DNA from 4 places in the Sagittula stellata E-37 genome. Region 3 is predicted to be linked to each of the others. Evidence: riboswitches for the same ligand, from Rfam matches in the RefSeq annotation. Region 3 holds a riboswitch; each other region holds the start of a gene.

What was found. A riboswitch is a leader RNA that binds a small molecule or an ion and turns the genes downstream of it on or off. The one in region 3 is predicted to bind cobalamin.
Region 1: another riboswitch for cobalamin. It lies ahead of bluB (5,6-dimethylbenzimidazole synthase); the one in region 3 lies ahead of ABFK29_RS11710 (DUF4198 domain-containing protein).
Region 2: another riboswitch for cobalamin. It lies ahead of ABFK29_RS18270 (DUF1636 family protein); the one in region 3 lies ahead of ABFK29_RS11710 (DUF4198 domain-containing protein).
Region 4: another riboswitch for cobalamin. It lies ahead of ABFK29_RS19500 ((2Fe-2S) ferredoxin domain-containing protein); the one in region 3 lies ahead of ABFK29_RS11710 (DUF4198 domain-containing protein).

Annotation. Positions count from the first base shown of each region.
Region 1 covers NZ_CP155729.1:3,582,723-3,587,183, forward strand. The annotation lists gene ABFK29_RS17035 (heavy metal translocating P-type ATPase) at 1-104, shown strand, start outside; gene ccoS (cbb3-type cytochrome oxidase assembly protein CcoS) at 138-299, shown strand; gene ABFK29_RS17045 (Lrp/AsnC family transcriptional regulator) at 528-986, opposite strand; gene ald (alanine dehydrogenase) at 1,134-2,252, shown strand; gene bluB (5,6-dimethylbenzimidazole synthase) at 2,419-3,102, opposite strand; cobalamin riboswitch at 3,146-3,336, opposite strand; gene mscL (large conductance mechanosensitive channel protein MscL) at 3,398-3,832, opposite strand; gene ABFK29_RS17065 (glutathione S-transferase family protein) at 3,986-4,461, shown strand, end outside.
Region 2 covers NZ_CP155729.1:3,828,063-3,832,523, reverse strand. The annotation lists gene ABFK29_RS18285 (cobyric acid synthase) at 1-1,300, opposite strand, end outside; gene ABFK29_RS18280 (YrhK family protein) at 1,297-1,563, opposite strand; gene cobO (cob(I)yrinic acid a,c-diamide adenosyltransferase) at 2,265-2,876, opposite strand; cobalamin riboswitch at 2,912-3,128, shown strand; gene ABFK29_RS18270 (DUF1636 family protein) at 3,230-3,616, shown strand; gene cobW (cobalamin biosynthesis protein CobW) at 3,617-4,461, shown strand, end outside.
Region 3 covers NZ_CP155729.1:2,461,845-2,466,305, reverse strand. The annotation lists gene ABFK29_RS11715 (AAA family ATPase) at 1-2,100, shown strand, start outside; cobalamin riboswitch at 2,201-2,405, shown strand; gene ABFK29_RS11710 (DUF4198 domain-containing protein) at 2,548-3,333, shown strand; gene cbiM (cobalt transporter CbiM) at 3,338-3,955, shown strand; gene ABFK29_RS11700 (hypothetical protein) at 3,952-4,461, shown strand, end outside.
Region 4 covers NZ_CP155729.1:4,093,361-4,097,821, reverse strand. The annotation lists gene ABFK29_RS19505 (ABC transporter substrate-binding protein) at 1-1,361, opposite strand, end outside; gene ABFK29_RS19500 ((2Fe-2S) ferredoxin domain-containing protein) at 1,358-2,188, opposite strand; cobalamin riboswitch at 2,307-2,526, opposite strand; gene ABFK29_RS19495 (acyl-CoA dehydrogenase) at 2,805-4,461, shown strand, end outside.

The sequences.
Region 1 (4,461 bases), 1.1 Mb from region 3:
CGGTGCCCCTCGCGGTGGCGGGCCTCTGCTCGCCGCTGATCGCCGCGCTGGCCATGTCCGCTAGTTCCGTCACCGTCTCGCTGAACGCCCTGCGCCTGCGCTGACACGCCCCGACCCGCACGAAAGGCACACGACCGATGAACGTTCTCACCTACCTGATCCCGATCTCCCTCGTGCTGGGCGGCATGGGGCTCCTATTCTTCGTCTTCACGATCCGTTCGAACCAGTACGAGGACCCCGAGGGCGACGCGCAACGCATCCTCTCGGGCGACTACGACGACCGCCCCAAGCAGGACTGACCCGAGAAAGCGCCCGGCTTCCCGCCACACGGGACCGCCTTGCGCACCGCGACCGGCACCCGTCAGCCCTCTGCTGCCCTTCATCTTGGTCAAAATACCTCGGGGGGTCTCCCGCAGGGAGACGGGGGCAGCGCCCCCTCCCCACATCCACGCCAGGCGCCCGCAGAGAGGTCATCCGCATGGCATACGCGGCCAACCGGCCCGGTCGGGCCGATCGACAGCCCCGGCTCAGACCGGCAGCGCCGTGGTCTTGAATACCGTCTTCAGCGCAAAGGACGACTGCATCTGCGCGACGCCCGGCAGGCGGGTCAGATACTGCCGGTGGATGCGGGCGTAATCCTCCGTGTCCTCGGCCACGACCTTCAGGATGTAATCCGCCGTGCCCGCCATCAGGTGACACTCCAGCACCGCCGGAACGCGGGACACGGCGGTCTCGAAAGCCTCCAGCACCTCGTCGGCCTGCGCCTGCAGGGTGATCTCCACGAAGACGGTGGTCGGCAGCGACAGCTTGCGCGCATCCAGAAGCGCCACGTAGTCGCGGATGTAGCCGTCCGCCTCAAGCCGCTGCACCCGCCGGTGACAGGCCGAGGGGGACAGGTTGACCTGTTCGCTGAGGTCCGCGTTCGACATGCGGCCCTTGCGCTGAAGCACCCTGAGCAGTCGCCGATCCGTCTCGTCTAGCGCCATATTCGAAGATTCCTCCCGCGGTGCCTGCAAACCGTCGAACAATCGTGCGCGGCGGTGCGCAAAGGTGCCCCAGTCTCGGACCCTTTTGCAAGCCGTTCATGGTAGATTGCCGCACCCCAACAGGACCCAGGCTCAAAGGATCGCGTCATGAAGATCGGCTGCCCGACAGAAGTCAAACCCCAGGAATTCCGCGTGGGCCTGACGCCCAACGCCGCACACGAAGCGGTGGCGCATGGCCATTCGGTCATCGTCCAGAAAGGCGCAGGCCTCGGCGCCGGTTTCACCGACGAAGACTATACCGCCGCGGGCGCCGCGCTGGCCGACACCGCCGCCGAGGTCTTTGCCTCCGCCGACATGATCGTCAAGGTGAAGGAACCCCAGGCCCCCGAACGCGCCATGTTGCGCGAGGGCCAGGTGCTGTTCACCTATCTCCACCTCGCGCCCGATCCGGAGCAGACCCACGACCTGATCGCCTCCGGCGCGACCTGCATCGCCTATGAAACCGTGACCGACGACCGTGGCGGCCTGCCCCTTCTGGCGCCGATGTCCGAGGTCGCGGGCCGTCTCGCCCCGCAGGTCGGCGCCTGGTCGCTGCAGAAGGCCAACGGCGGCCGCGGCGTGCTGATGGGCGGCGTGCCGGGGGTCGGCCCCGCGAAGGTCGCGGTGATCGGCGGCGGCGTCGTCGGCACCCACGCGGCCCGCGTCGCCGCGGGCATGGGCGCCGAGGTCACCGTGCTCGACCGCTCCCTGTCGCGGATGCGTTACCTCGACGACGTCTTCGGTTCGGTCTTCAAGACCCGCTACGCCTCTGCCGGGAACACCGCCGAGATGGTGGCCGAGGCCGACATGGTCATCGGCGCCGTGCTGATCCCCGGCGCCGCCGCGCCGAAGCTGGTCAGCCGCGCGCAACTGTCGACGATGAAGCCCGGCGCCGTGATCGTCGACGTGGCCATCGACCAGGGCGGCTGCTTCGAGACCTCGAAGGCCACAACCCATCAGGACCCGATCTACGAAGTCGACGGCATCGTGCACTACTGCGTGGCGAACATGCCGGGCGCCGTGGCGCGCACATCGACCATCGCCCTGGGCAACGCGACCATGCCGTTCATGCTGGCGTTGGCCGACAAGGGCTGGAAGAAAGCCTGCGCCGACGATCCGCACCTTCTGGCCGGGCTGAACGTGCATGCGGGCAAGCTGACCTACGCCGCGGTGGGCGAGGCGCTTGGGCTTGCCGCGATCACGCCGGCGGCCGCGCTGGCGGCCTGAGCGGTTTCGCCGTGCTGCGCACGGCGACCGGTCGGGGAGGCTCTGCCTCCCCGAACCCCTCCGGAGTATTTTGGAAGCAAAGAAGCCGGCAGCGGGTTCTTTGAAGGTTGCGACCTGAATATCGGCGGTCGGATGCGTCGTGCTGACGGCGGCCCGGGCGCTGGCCTTACCAGCCCTCCTCGCGGACATGCGCATCGAGCGTGCGCGCCCGCGCCCAGCCGCGCGCTGCGAGTTCGGGGCCGTCGAACAGCTCCCTGACGTGGCCGACGCAGAGGTAGGCGACCACGCGGACGTGCTCGGGCAGGCGGAGGATCGGGCGCAGGTCGGCCTCGTCGAGGATGCTGACCCAACCGACGCCGACGCCTTCGGCCCGCGCCGCCAGCCAGAGGTTCTGGACGGCGCAGACCGTCGAATAGAGATCCGTCTCCGGCTGATGCGTGCGCCCCAGCACGACCGGTCCGCCGCGCGACCGGTCACAGGTGACGCAGATGTTCAGGGGGGCCTTCTCGATCCCTTCCAGCTTCAGCGCGGCATAGGCCGACCGCTTGTCCGGCGGGAACATCGCCTGCGCCTCGTCGTTGGCGCGGGCGAATGCGGCCCGCACTTGCGCCCGGCGCAGGGGATCGCGCAGCAGAATGAAATCCCAGGGTTGCGAGAGCCCGACCGATGGCGCGGCATGCGCCGCCTCCAGGATGCGCCGCAGCACGTCTTCGTCCACCGGATCGGGCAGGAATTCGTTCCGCACGTCCCGTCTGTGGGCAATCACGTCGTAGAGCGCCCGCCGCTCCTCGTCCGAAAACGCGCGCGCCGCAACGGGCGCCGGGGATCGGCGGTTCACCGGTCCTGTCATGGGGTCACCTCCCAAAGGCCTGCGCGCCCCCGCTGTCCAGGCGGGGCCGCCATGCCGTCAGGCCGGTCTTCTGGCTTCGGATCATCCGGAACGGACGCCTTCCCGAGCGCCTGACTGACGCCCAGTGGCCATGTGTCCGCCCCGTCCCCGTCACAGCGGCGGGCCCGCGCCGGTTCTGCCCCGGCTTCCCGATTCTCCCCCGAGGACGGAGGCACCTGACACGGACGGGATCGCAAATCCCGCCCCTTGGCGCAAGTGCACCGCCCCCGGACGGGACCGGTCTGCCGTCACGTGGTCAGCGTGTCTTCAGCGTGTCGCGGATCTCGAGCAGCACGTCCAGTTCCGTTGGGCCGGACGGCGTGGCTTCGGCTGGCTGGCCTTCCTCACGCTCACGGATCGCGGCGGCCTTCGCGCGGTTGACCATCTTCACCAGCATGAAGACCACGAAGGCGATGATGAAGAAGTTGATCACCGCCATGATGAACTTGCCGATGGCAAAGACCGGCGCGCCCGCCTCTGTCGCCGCCGAGAGCGACGCGTATTCGTTGCCGTCGAGCGCATAGAACCAGCCCGAAAAGTCGATGCCGCCGGTGAACAAGGCGATGATCGGATTGATGATGTCGCCCACCAGCGACTGCACGATCGCGGTGAACGCCGCGCCGATGATGATGCCCACGGCCATGTCCATGACATTGCCCTTGGCGATGAAATCCTTGAATTCCTTAATCATTTTCCCATTCCGTAAGAGCGCCGGCATGCTTGGCCACATGTCCTGCGGGGTGTTTTTGCACAAACAGGATTATGTCATGCCGGATCGGCTGGGAAAGCGGGAAATGCCGGACTAGGGTCGGCCAGGACATCTTCCTTAACGAGGACACGCATCATGACCGCTCTTGCCGACCATCCGATCTCGCGCCGCTGGCCCGCCGCGCACCCCGACCGCATCCAGCTCTATGCCTTCCCGACGCCCAACGGGGTCAAGGCGTCGATCATGCTCGAGGAGACCGGGCTGCCCTACGAGGCCCACAAGATCACCCTGTCGGACAAGGACGTCAAAAGCCCTGAGTTCCTGTCGCTCAACCCCAACAACAAGATCCCCGCGATAATCGACCCGAACGGCCCGGACGGCGCGCCGCTGGAGCTGTTCGAATCCGGGGCCATCCTGCTCTATCTCGGCGAGAAGGCCGGAATGCTGCTGGGCGAGACCGCGACCGAGCGGCACAAGATCACGCAATGGCTGATGTTCCAGATGGGCGGCGTCGGACCGATGTTGGGGCAGCTCGGTTTCTTCTGGAAGTTCGCGGGCAAGGACGTGAAGGACCCGCTTCCCCGCACCCGGTATGTGAACGAGGCGCGGCG
Region 2 (4,461 bases), 1.4 Mb from region 3:
CGTCGGTGAACATGCCATGCAGGTAGCTGCCCGTCACGCGCCCGTCCGGCGAACAGGCGCCTTCGGGGCGGCCATCGACGAAAGCGAAGGGCCGCGCGCAATCCGTGCCCGTCGTCCGCCCGATATGGATCTCGTATCCGGCGAAGGGCAGGGCGGTCGCGGCGTGTCGCGCGTCCACGCGGGTCAGGCGCTTGTCGCCGGTCATCACCGTGTCGACGTCGAGAAGGCCAAGCCCCGCCGTCTCGCCCGCCGCGCCCTCGATACCGTCGGGGTCGGCCACCCGCCGTCCCAGCATCTGGAAGCCGCCGCAGATCCCCAGCACATGGCCGCCGCGCCGGTGATGCGCGACAAGGTCGATGTCCCAGCCCTGATCGCGCAGAAAGGCAAGGTCGCCCCGCGTGCTCTTCGAGCCGGGCAGGACCACGAGATCGGCATCGCCGGGGATCGGCTCTCCGTGGCCCAGCATGGTCAGCCGGACACCCGGTTCCTGCGCCAGGGGGTCCATGTCGTCGAAATTGGCGATCCGCGACAGGCGCAGGCAGACGATGTGCAGCCCCTCCTGCCGCACGGGGGCCCGGATGTCCAGCGCATCCTCGGCAGGCAGCTTCCAGGCATGGGCGAACCACGGCGCGGTGCCGAAGCCGCGCCAGCCGGTGCGCGCCTCGATCAGCGCATAGCCGTCGTCGAAAAGCGAGGGGTCGCCACGGAACTTGTTGATCAGGAAGCCCTCGATCCGCGCGTTGTCGCCGGGTGACAGCACCGCCTGCGTGCCCACCACCTGCGCGATGACGCCGCCGCGGTCGATGTCGCCGATCAGCACGACGGGCAGGTCCACGGCCTCCGCAAAACCCATGTTCGCAATGTCGCCGGCGCGCAGGTTGACCTCTGCCGGGCTACCCGCGCCCTCGACGATCACCAGGTCATGGCGCGCCTTCAGCCGCGCGAAACTCTCGCGGACATGACCCAGCAACTGCGGCTTCAGGGCGGCGTATTCGCGCGCCTTCACCGTCGCCAGCCGCTTGCCCTGCACCACGACCTGAGATCCCACGTCGGTCTCCGGTTTCAGCAGAACAGGGTTCATGTCGGTCAGCGGCTCCAGCCCGCAGGCCCGCGCCTGCAACGCCTGCGCGCGGCCGATCTCGCCGCCGTCGACTGTCACGGCGGCGTTGTTCGACATGTTCTGCGGCTTGAACGGCGCCACCGAGAGGCCGCGCCGCAGCGCCGCCCGACATAGCCCGGCCACCAGCACCGACTTGCCCACGTTGGACCCGGTGCCCTGAAGCATCAGGGCGCGCGTCATTCCGGGTCACGATCCCCGGGCAGCGGGAGCTGCGCAAGGTGATACTCCCGGGCGAACCGCGACGCCGGCCGCGCGACGAACAGGGCGGAGCCCACGGTAAAAAGCCAGGTCGCCGGGTATTGCGTGTCTTCCCAGAAGAAGAGGATGGATCCGAAGAGAAACGCGAGCCCCGCGCAGAGGTCGATGACGGTATAGATCTTCTCGTAGAAGCCGTAGACCTCCTCGTGACGGGAGGTGGCGTCCTGCAGCCGTTTCCTGAACATCTGGCGGTGGTCCTCGCTGGTTTCGGGATAGTGACATCCACCGTTACCAGCCTTGAACGCAGGGTCAACGCGCCGAAACCATCTTGGCATGCCGAAGCGCCCGCCCGCGAACCCACGACCGGCCACTGTTCGTTCCGGCAAGAACCGCCGAAGCAAGTCCGTTGTCTCGTTGACCGCTACCGGAAATCTTCGCGCACCGGTCATGTCCCGTGGTGGCAAGCAATGAGCTAAACGTCGACCTTCCCCAGGCCAGGCGCAACGCCATCCACACGGCGCCGCTCCCAGGGACGCCCCGGCCTCACCCAATTCCGAAGACAGGCACCAGGGGCAGAGAGCGCATTGCAGAAATTCCGCTCGCCGCGCCCACTGATCCAGCCGGAACAGCCTGCCCGTTTCCCTGACGCACGTCCCCACACGTCAAACGGCGCAAACGGCCCGGACAGGATGCCTCCGGCGGAGGTATTTTTCGCCAAGATGAAGGGGCGGGTCGGACACCGCGCCTCGGGCCTTCGTCGAAGGGGGAGGCGCGGTGCCTTCACCTTGGGCGGTCATCGGGACCTCTCCCTGTACCGCCCGGCCAGCCTCTCCGATTCCGATTAAAGAAGTCTTGCCTTCATCTTGGTCCAAATACCTTGGGGGTCTGGGGGGAACCCCCAGCGGGTCGGGTCGCCGCAGGCGAGCCGAAATCCGGCGCCACAATCTCAGAACTCGACGCCCTTCTGCGCCTTCACCCCTTCACGGAACGGGTGTTTGACAAGCGTCATGTCGGTGATGAGGTCCGCCGCCTCGATCAGTTCGGGCTTGGCGTTGCGCCCGGTCAGGCAGACATGGGTCATCGGCGGTTTCTGCTCCAGCAGGAACCCCACCACGTCGTCGATGTCGAGATAGTCGTAGCGCAGCGCGATGTTGATCTCGTCGAGCAGAACGAACTGCACTTCCGGGTCGAGGATCTGCGTCTTGGCGATCTCCCAGCCGTTTTGCGCCGCCGCGATGTCGCGTTCGCGGTCCTGCGTCTCCCACGTGAACCCTTCCCCCGACACGAAGAACCGGCACTCCGCCGCGAAGCGTTCGCGCAGGAACGTGCCTTCGCCGGTGGGCCAGGCGCCCTTGATGAACTGCACCACCGCACAGGGCATGCCATGCGCGATGCAGCGCATGATCATGCCGAATCCGGAGGACGACTTGCCCTTGCCGGTCCCGGTATGGACGATAATCAGGCCCTTCTCCTCCGTCTTGGTCGCCATCATCCGGTCGCGGGCCGCCTTGATCTTCTTCATCTTTTCGGTGTGGCGGGCGTTTTCGTCTTCGCTCATGGCGCGGGCTCTCCTTGACATTGCCGGGCGTCCGGCGCATCAGCCGGAGTGCTGGTGCCTGTGTCTAGCAGGTGAAAAGGGAATGCGCAGCCCCGCGTCGGGGTCAGGCGCAGCCGCCCCCGCGACCGTGACCGGAAAGGGCCCGAAGCCACTGGCGACATCGCCGGGAAGGCCGGGTTCCGTTGGGATCGGCAGGACTGCCTGCCGCCCAGTTCCGCAAGCCGGGAGACCTGCCAGTGGCCGCGCCGTGGAAGGGGCGGAGGAACGAAACCGGACGGGGTGATCCGGGGTCGGGAGAGGGCCTGTCTTGGCCCGTGCCCCGCTCAAGGTCCCCCCAGATGCGCGAGGTCGCCATGCCGTCAGAGACCGAACTTCTGGTCTGCGTGAAGTGCCGCCGGGGGCAGGACATCCCCGCCGACGACCGCCGGCCCGGGCAGGCGCTCTACGATGCCCTTGCCGACCGGCCTTTGCCCGAGGGCCTGCGCCTGACCGCCGTCGAATGCCTGCAGAATTGCGATGCCGGTTGTACCGTCGCCCTGCGCGGCGGCGACCGCTGGACCTACGTGTTCGGGAATGTCGACGAGGCGTCGCATCCGGACATGCTGCTCGACGGCGCGGCGCGCTATCACGCGACCGGCGACGGGTTGATCCCGTGGCGCGAGCGTCCCGAACACTTCAAGCGCAACTGCGTGGCGCGTATTCCGCCCCTGACCCCGAACACCCCTGTGGAGGCCGACTGAATGACCGATCTAGCCAAACTCCCCGTCACCGTGATCACCGGCTTCCTCGGCTCCGGCAAGACGACGCTGGTGCGCCACCTGATGCAGAACCCCGGCGGCCGCCGCCTGGCCGTGGTGGTCAACGAATTCGGCGACGTGGGCGTGGACGGCGACATCCTGAAATCCTGCGCCATCCCCGACTGCCCGGCCGAGAACATCATGGAGCTCGCCAACGGCTGCATCTGCTGCACCGTGGCCGACGACTTCATCCCCACCATCGAGGCGCTGATGGCGCTCGACCCGCGCCCCGACCACATCCTGATCGAGACCTCCGGCCTCGCCCTGCCGAAGCCGCTTCTGAAAGCCTTCGACTGGCCCGACATCCGGTCGAAGATCACCGTCGACGGCGTGATCGCGCTGGCCGATGCGGAGGCCGTGGCGGCGGGCCGCTTCGCTCCCGATGTGGCGCGGGTGGACGCGCAGCGTCTGGCCGACGACAGCATCGACCACGAGACGCCGCTGAGCGAGGTCTTCGAGGACCAGATCTCCTGCGCCGACATCATCCTGCTGACCAAGCCCGACCTCGCCGGACCCGAAGGCGTGGCGAAGGCCAAGGCGATCATCGCCGCCGAGGCACCGCGCCCGCTGCCGGTGGTCGAAGTGGCCGAAGGTGTGGTCGACCCGCGCGTGATCCTCGGGCTGGAAGCCGCCGCAGAGGACGACATGGACGCGCGCCCCTCGCATCACGACGACCACGACGATCACGAGCACGACGACTTCGAATCGGTCGTTGTGGAGCTGCCGGAACAGGACAGTCCCGCCCAGCTGGTCGCCGCCATCGAGCGCCTCGCGAAGGAGCAGAACAT
Region 3 (4,461 bases):
GGCGGACGGCGCATGGACAGGGCGCTGGCGCGATGCCGCGACGAGTTGGCGGCACTCGCCACCGGCACCGGCAAGCCGAAGACCGGCGGCGCATGGAAGGCGGCCATCGACACGGTGGAGGCGCTGACTGCGCAGGAGCAGGACCTTGCGGCAACGGCGCGCGACCTTCATGACGCGCTGGCGGAACGCAAACGTGCACGGCGCGACCTTGCCGAGTGGGAAGCCCCGGACGCGGTGGCCGAGCGCAGCGCAAAGCTGGACGCCGCCCGCGCGGCCCACACCGCCGCCGTGCGCCATGCAGAGGAACTCGACGCGGCGGCCCGCAAGGTCGAAATGGCCCGCCTGACGGCAGAGGCGGCACGCGGGAAGCTTGCGTCCCTGCGCGAGGCAACCGCTGAACGGACAGAGGCCGCGCGCCTCGTCGATGCAACCGGCGCGGAGAAGGAGGCGGCGGGCGCGGCGCGGGACAAGGCGCAGGCCGCCCGCGATGCGGCACAGAAGACATTCGACGCGGCAGAGGTCGCGCTATCGAAGGCCGAAGGCACCCGAACTGCCGCGCAACGGGCGGAGGCCGCGCGCGAAGGTTCCGAACGTCGCAAGGAGCTTGAGACCCGCATCGCGCAGGCCGAAGAGATGCGCCGCAGGATGGAGACCGCCGCAGCCGCCCGCTCCGGTCCCGACGCCACGGCCCTTCGCCGGATCGAGACACTGTCCAATACCCATGCCGCCGCCGTTGCCGCGCACGACGCCACGGCCACGCAGGTTGTGGCCCACTACGCGGCAGGATCCCAAGGTGCGATCCGTTTCGGTGACGCCCCGCTGCCGGACGGTCAGGCGGTCCCCGTCGCCCGGACCACCCGCTTCGACATAGCCGGTGTCGGGCAGTTGGAGATCCGCCCCGGCGACACCGGGCGCGACGCCGACACTGTGGACGCTGCGGCCCGCGCCTTGCGTTCGGCGCTTGAGGCCATCGGAGCCGCGACCCTGGAAGAGGCCCGTGACGCCGCCGCCGCCCGGACCGAGGCGGAGCGGCAGCATGCCGAAGCGAAGGCCGTGCTGCAAAGCCTCGCCCCGGATGGCATTGAACAGCTTCGCGCGACGCACGCCCGCATCCCTGTCCCGGTTGAGGATGCGGACATGCCCGACCTTGCGCAGGCAGAGGCGGAACTGGTCAGCGCGCGCGAAGAACGGGACCTTGCCCGCGGCGCGCTCGACGCCGCCAACGAACGGCTGGCCGATACCCGGGCTGAGGTGCTGCGCGCCGAAACCGCCCTGACTTCGCTCAAGGACCGTCTGAAGCGCGCCGAAGACGCGGTGGCGCGGGCTGGCGGCGCGACAGAGGACGATCTGGCCGCGACCCTGTCAAGGATGGAGGCTGCTCTTGCCGAGGAGCAGGCCAAACATGCGGCCAAGGCCAAGGACGCCCCCGACACCGCCAATACGCGCGCAACGCTGACTCGGGCGGAATCCGTGGAAACCCGCGCACGCGACGAAAGCGCCCGTCTGAAGCTTCTGCTCGCCCGGCTCGAAGAACGCATCAGCCGCTCTGCCGGTGACGCGGTCGAGGAAAGGCTGGCCGAGACGGTGGAAAAGCTGACATCGGCCCGCGAGACCCTGACGCGGATCGAGCACGAGGTGGCTGTGCTTCGCAAGCTCGAACAGGCGCTTGAAAAAGCCCGCAACGAAGCCCGCGAACGCTATTTCGCGCCGATCGCCCGGGAACTGAAACCGCTCCTGCACCTGCTCTGGCCGGACGCCGAGCTGACATGGGGAGAAGAATCCCTGCTGCCCGATGCGCTTTTGCGCGACGGCCAGAGCGAGCCGGTCGACATCCTCTCCGGCGGCACGCAGGAACAGGTGGCATTGCTGGTCCGGCTGGCCTTTGCGCGCATGTTGTCCCACGCGGGGCGCACTGCGCCGGTGATCCTCGACGACGCGCTGGTCTTCACCGACGACGATCGGATCGAGCGGATGTTCGACGCGTTGCACCGCCAGGCGGGCGACCTTCAGATCATCGTGCTGACCTGCCGCCAGCGCGCCTTCCGCGACCTGGGCGGCCATGCGCTGAGCATCGCGACAGTGGCTCCGGAAGACGCCTGACGAGCCCTCGCTCGGAGGGCCCAACAGTGGACCACACATCTGTCCGGTCCCTGCTCCGCGCTTCACAAATTAGCAATTGACCGGGCGCGCGCTTTTCTGGCAAGGAAATCGCATGTCCGGTTCCGGAGTTTTCACGCTTCGGAGGAAAGAGGGAATGCAGTGCGGCACGCGAGTGCCTACCCTGCAGCTGCCCCCGCAACTGTAAGCGGCAAGCAGGGCTGATATGCCACTGGAGAAATCCGGGAAGGCCAGTCCAGATGCGATGACCCGCGAGCCAGGAGACCTGCCGGACTGGCGCCTCAGGAAGAGGCGCTTTCAACCGGACGCCGGGGTGCGCGTCTGGCCTCGTGCGCAGGCGGGTCATTCCGCCGCGCGGATGGGGTCGAGTGTTCCCCGCGTCCAGAAACGACGCGCGCCGGGTGTGGCGCAGTGGACAAGGACGGCTTCATGAAACTCACTTTTGGTGCACTTGCGGCGTGCATCGCGTTTCCGGCGATGACACAGGCGCATTTCCTTCTCGAATATACGACGGACACGATCATCGACCGACCGGGCGACGTGCCGGTCAAGCTGATCTTCTGGCACCCCTTCTCAAACGGCCACGTGATGGAGATGGAAACACCCGAGGAATTCTTCATGGTGCATCACGGCAAGCGCACCGATCTTCTGGACACCCTCGAACCGACGGCCTTCACGGGGTCCGCGAACGAGGCGGCGGCCTTTCTGGGCAACGTCCCGGTCAAGCGGTCGGGCGATTATGTCCTCGTGACGGTCCCGCAGCCCTACTTCGAGGAATCCGAGGACACGTACATCCAGCAGTACACCAAGGCCTTTCTGAACCGCAGCGAATTGCCCACCGACTGGATGAACCCTGTTGGCCTGCCCGCAGAGATCCTGCCGCTGAACAAGCCCTACAACGTGTTGGCGGGCTCCACGTTCACCGGACGCGTCCTGTCCGACGGCCAACCCGTCGCCGGTGCCGAGATCGAGGTCGAGTTCATGGCGGCAGAGCCGGACATGGAACGTGCGCGCGCCACCGACCCGGTGGTCAGCCCCCCGCCCGGTGGCGCGGTCGTCGTCATGTCCGACGACAACGGGTACTTCACCTTCGGCATTCCCAGGGCCGGACACTGGGGCTTTGCCGCGCTCGGTGTCGGTCCCGCAACCGAACACAAAGGCAAGGAACTCAGCCAGGATGCCGTGATCTGGATCCGCGCCTGGGAGCTGGAGTAACGCCATGCACATCGTGGACGGAGCCCTTTCCAACCCGGTCGTGATCGGCGGGGCGGTGCTGGCGGCCGGCGGCATCGCCTATGGCCTGCGGTCGCTGACGATGGAACGCATCCCCGCAGCCGGTGTCCTGTCGGCCAGCTTCTTCGTGGCCTCGCTGGTGCATGTGCCGATCGGCCCGTCCTCGGTGCATCTCATCATGAACGGTCTTGCCGGGCTCGTGCTCGGCTGGGCCGCCTTTCCGGCCCTCTTCGTGGGCCTGCTGCTTCAGGCCGTGTTCTTCGGCTTCGGCGGACTGACCGTGCTCGGGGTGAACACACTCAATATCGCTTTGCCAGCGGTGCTGGCGGGACTGCTGTTCGGGCGTCTCATCTCGCGCGGGACGCCGCTGACCGGAGCCGTCTGGGGCGCGGTCGGCGGCACCTTCAGCATCGCCGCGACAACCGGCTTGGTGGCCTTGTCGCTGGCCTTGTCGGGCGATGCCTTCATCCCGGCGGCCAAACTGGTGTTCATCGCCCATATCCCGGTGATGATCATCGAAGGGCTGCTGACCGGGTTCGCCGTCCTCCTGGCTCGCAAGGTCAAGCCGGACCTCTTCCACGCCCTGCAACGGAGTGCCGCATGAAACGCCTTGCCCTGATTGCGGCGCTTCTGGCGTTGCCCCTGCCCGCTCAGGCCCACAAGGTCATCGCCGCCGTCTTTCCGTCCGGGTCCTCCATCGAGGGCGAGATCGGCTTCTCCAACGGCGACATGGCTGTCGGGGAAGAAGTGATCGTCACCGCCCCCGACGGCACCGAACTGGGGCGCACGGTCACCGATGCGGACGGCTTCTTTGTCTTCACGCCGGAAAAGCCGGTCGAACATCGTTTCCGCGCCGATCTGGGCGCCGGACACGTGGCGGAGGCCACGCTGCCCGCCGAAGAGGTGGCTGCCATCCTCGGCAAACCGGTCATCGAAGCCGCGCCGCCCGCCGTGGCCACCGACGCCTCCGAGCCGGTCGCCGTCGCCGGACTGACGGCAGAAGAGCGTGACTTTATCGCCGAAACGGTTCGGGACGAGATCCGCCCCCTGCGCCGCGAGATTGCTGCCTACAAGGAGAAGAACGACTTCCAGACGATCCTCGGCGGACTG
Region 4 (4,461 bases), 1.6 Mb from region 3:
GCGGTCTTGTCCACCTCCACGGCAAGCGCCGCGATCAGGTCGTCCATGCGGGCGTTGGAATACCCCGCATAGTTCCGGTTGCCGTCCGAGGCCAGATAGCGGGCGAGAAAACCCTGCACCGCGCCGACGGTGGCCGACCCGTTGCCCAGCAGCGCCATGTCCCAGTCGATCGAACCGGAGGTTATCGCCTCGTTGACGTCGTCCACCGACAGTATTTCGGTGCCGACACCAAGCGCGCGCAGATAGGCCTGCAGCGCGTTCGACAGGGGCACGAGGTCGGGCTGTTGCGGGTAGATCACCAATTTGACCGTCAGGGGGGCGCCGTCCTTCGTCCGGATGTCGCCGTCCAGGGTCCAGCCAGCCTCGTCGAGCAGGCGCGCGGCCTCTTCGGGGTCGTGTTCGTAGTTCGCCACGGCCCAGGGGAAGGCCGTGGAATACAGCCCCTCTGCTTCTGCCGTGGCGCCCCGGAACACCGCATCGGACACCTCGGCATAGTCGATGGACTTCATCAGGGCGCGCCGGACGGCGACGTCCGCAAGCGGCCCCTCTTCGGTGTTCATGAAGGCCGCATAGCCGCCGGTGGACAGGTCGCCCAAGGCGAGGTTCACGTTCGGCGTGGCGTCGTAGACCGGCTTGGCCGAGATCTGCGGATAAAGCGCGATATCCCCTTCGCCGTTCTGGATCGCCAGCACCCGGGCATTGAGGTCGGTCACGAAGGTGACGGTAACACCCGGCATGGCCGGCGTACCACGCCAGTAGTTTTCGTTGCGGGTGGCGGTCAGGGCCGCGTCAGTCAGGTCGGTCACCTCGTAGGGGCCCGTATAGATACCGGCATGTTCCAGCGCCTCCCAGTCCCCGTTCGCGGCCTCCACGGCATCGAGATCGTAGATCAGGAAATAGCTTTCGTGGGCCAGCACGTTCGGGAACTCGGGCAGCGGCACCGGTGTCTTCACGGTGATTTCCAGCGGGCCAGTGACGTCGAAGGTCGTTTCTGGCGGCACGACGCCTTGCAGCGACGCCTTGTTCGCCAGCCGGAAGTCCATCAGCCGCTTCACCGCATCCGCGTCCAGTTGGCGGCCGTTCTGGAACGTCACCCCCTTGTTGAGCGTGATAACCCAGGTCAGGTCGTCCACCTGTTCCAGACTTTCGGCCAGCCAGGGCGCCACGGAGCCATCACGCTGGAATTCCATCAGCAACTCGGCCACGCCGAATTCCTGGAACCAGAAACCCTCGGACTCGGGGTCCATGCTGTCGATCTGGAACGACGTAATCACGCGGATCGGCTGATCGGCCTCCTGCGCCGGGGCGGGCTGGCCAAAAGTAAGGGCGGCGAGGGCCAGCGTGGTCGCAAGGTGTCTCATGATATGGTGCTCCTGTGGGGCGTCGTGTGTTGACTGGGCTGGCTGAGCCGGGCGGTGTGGATGTGCAGGTCAGGCAGTCCGCGCCCCGCGCAAAGCACCTCACGCACGAGGCGTCGGGCTGCCGCGCGGTCCGGTACGTGGAACCAGTCGCCTAGCGGGTAGACCGCGACGACGGGCCCCTTGTTGCAGGGAAAGATGCAGCCGGTGGTCGTCGTCAGGCAGCGCTTCGCGATGCCCGCCTCGGCGCATTCGGCCTTGAGGACATGGCTGAGACTCGCGGCATCGCGCATCTGGCAACGCGGCCCGGTGCAGACCAGCAGATGAAAGTCGAAATCGGGAGGGGTGTCCCAGCCGGGCTTGCCGAGCGCGGGTTTCACATTTTCGACCGACGTCGAAGGCGCGGCAAGCAGGTCGCGCAGCATCTCGGTGGGGCCGGCATCCATGCGGGATGGCTCTGGGCCGAGTGTCACGCCGATGGCCGCATTGACCGGTCGTAGAGACCAGTCGGCCAGAACGCCGGGAAGCCAGGCCAGAAGGCTCTCTGGAAACGGCAGTCCGATGGGTTGCAGCCGGATCGCGCGGGCGCCGCCGCGCCGCATCTCGTCCAGCGCCTCGAACAGGCTCCGGCCCATGTCTTCTAGGCGGATGAGCATGTGGGGGCGTTCCGTCGCCGCGGCGCAGATCGCCTCCAGTCGGTGGAAACCGCCTGCGCTCAGGTTGGCCGACGAACAGGCAAAGAGAACCCATTCCACGGGCGGACCCTCAAAGCGGCCCGCGCCGCAACCGTCGTCGTGTCGTCTCAGGGGAATTATCCGTGCATCTGCCATGGTGCCCTCCGCACAAATGCGGGGCGGGCAGACCAGCGATGACATCGGGCACAAAGAGCCGTCCAAACATAGCACATCTCCTGCCGGACACCCCGCCCGGTTAAAAGTGACTGCGGCGCGGAGCGCGCCGGAGATGGCAGGTCTCCTGACTTGCGGGTCAACGCTTTCCCGAACCTTCCCGAGCCGCCTACCGGCCCAGTGGTGTTCTCAGGATCGCTCTCCGCTCACAGTTGCGGGGGCAGTCGCGGATTCGGCACCTTGCGGACATCCTCACCGTGTTCCCTTTTCATCCCGGTTGGCTTGCTGGCGTTCCGGGAACCATCGCGGATCGTTAAGCACGGATACGGCTTGTCCGTCAATCTCCGGGCGCGATAAAATGAGTGTCGACTTCCCGCGAAGAGTGTATGCGCGTTGATCCGTCGGCGCCGGCAACGATACCCAAGGGCGCGTGGCCGAACACCGTCCCGGATCGCAAACAACCCGGACGCGGTGCATCGCCAAAGCCGTCCAGATGCGCTCGATCGCGACGTGCGCACGACGGAACGTCATCCGCCCGGAATGCAGCGCAGCAGGAACCCTTCCACCGCCGGGGCGTTTTCCGGGTGGAGGAACCGCCATGTCATTCAGAAAGAATTACGTCACCAAGCCGATTTTGAAGTGGGCGAGGGGGGCGATGCCGTCGCTGTCCTCGACAGAGGCCGAAGCCGTCTATTCCGGAGACGTCCACTTCGAGGCGGAACTGTTCTCCGGCAATCCGGACTGGACGATGCTGCGCAGCATGAAGGCGCCCGCCCTTACCGACGAGGAGCGGGATTTCATCGACGGGCCATGCCGGACCTTCTGCGACATGATCGACGTCTGGGATATCGACAGGCGCACCGGCGATCTGCCCCGCGAGGCGTGGACCTATCTGCGCGACGAAGGCTTTTTCGGCATGATCATCCCGAAGGAGCACGGCGGACTCGGTTTCTCTGCCTATGCCCATTCGGAAGTCGTGCGCTACATCGCGGGGCATTCCGTCGTGGCGGCGGTGACGGTCATGGTGCCCAATTCGCTCGGTCCCGGTGAACTGATCCTGCAATTCGGCACCGACGCGCAAAAACGGCACTGGCTGCCACGCCTCGCGCGCGGCGAAGAACTGCCCGCCTTCGGGCTCACCTCCGAAGACGCCGGATCGGACGCGTCGGCCATGACGGACGAAGGCGTCGTCTGCAAGGGGCAGTGGAATGGCGAAGAGGTGCTTGGCATCCGCATGACATGGGCCAAGCGCTACATCACGTTGTCGCCGGTCGCCACGGTGCTGGGTCTTGCCCTGAAGCTGCGCGACCCGGACCACCTGCTGGGCGAGGTCGATGACATAGGGATCACATGCACGCTCGTTCCGACGGATTTGCCGGGGGTGGAGACCGGCCGCAGGCACCTGCCCTCGGGGACCATGTTCATGAACGGGCCGACCACCGGCAAGGACGTCTTCGTGCCGCTCGACCATATCATCGGCGGGCCGGACTATGCGGGGCGCGGATGGATGATGCTGATGAGTGCGCTGGCCGCCGGGCGCGGAATCTCACTGCCATCGCTGTCGGCCGCAGCGGCAGCCATGTCCGCGCACAGCACCGGCGCCTATTCCCGCATCCGCAAACAGTTCAATCTGCCCATCGGGTTGTTCGGCGGCGTGCAGGAGCCCATGGCCCGCATCGCTTCCAACGCCTACACGATCGATGCGGGCCGCCGCCTGACGACGGCGGCGTTGGACGACGGGTACAAGCTGGCCGTGATATCCGCGATCATGAAGTATCACGCCACGACCCGGATGCGTGAAACGATCAACGATGCCATGGATGTGCATTCAGGCAAGGCGGTCATCGACGGTCCGTTGAACTATCTCCAGTCGCACTATCGCGCCATTCCCATCGGGATCACGGTCGAGGGCGCGAACATCGTGACCCGCAACCTGATCATCTTCGGGCAAGGGGCCATCAGGGCCCATCCGCATCTGCTGGACGAAATCGAAGCGATACAGGAGCCGGACCCGGACAAATCGCTCGACTCCTTCGACACCCATTTCTGGGCGCACGTCGGACACTCCCTCCGAACGGTCTGTCGCGCGGGATGGTCGGCTTGGACCGGGCGTGGCAAGGCCCCCGACGATGCAGGCAAGGCGACACCGTTCTATCGGCGCCTGTCGCGCTGGTCTGCGGCATTTGCCCTGACGGCGGACATGGCGTTCCTGACGCTGGGGGGCGGTCTGAAGCGGCGCGAGATGATCTCGGCCC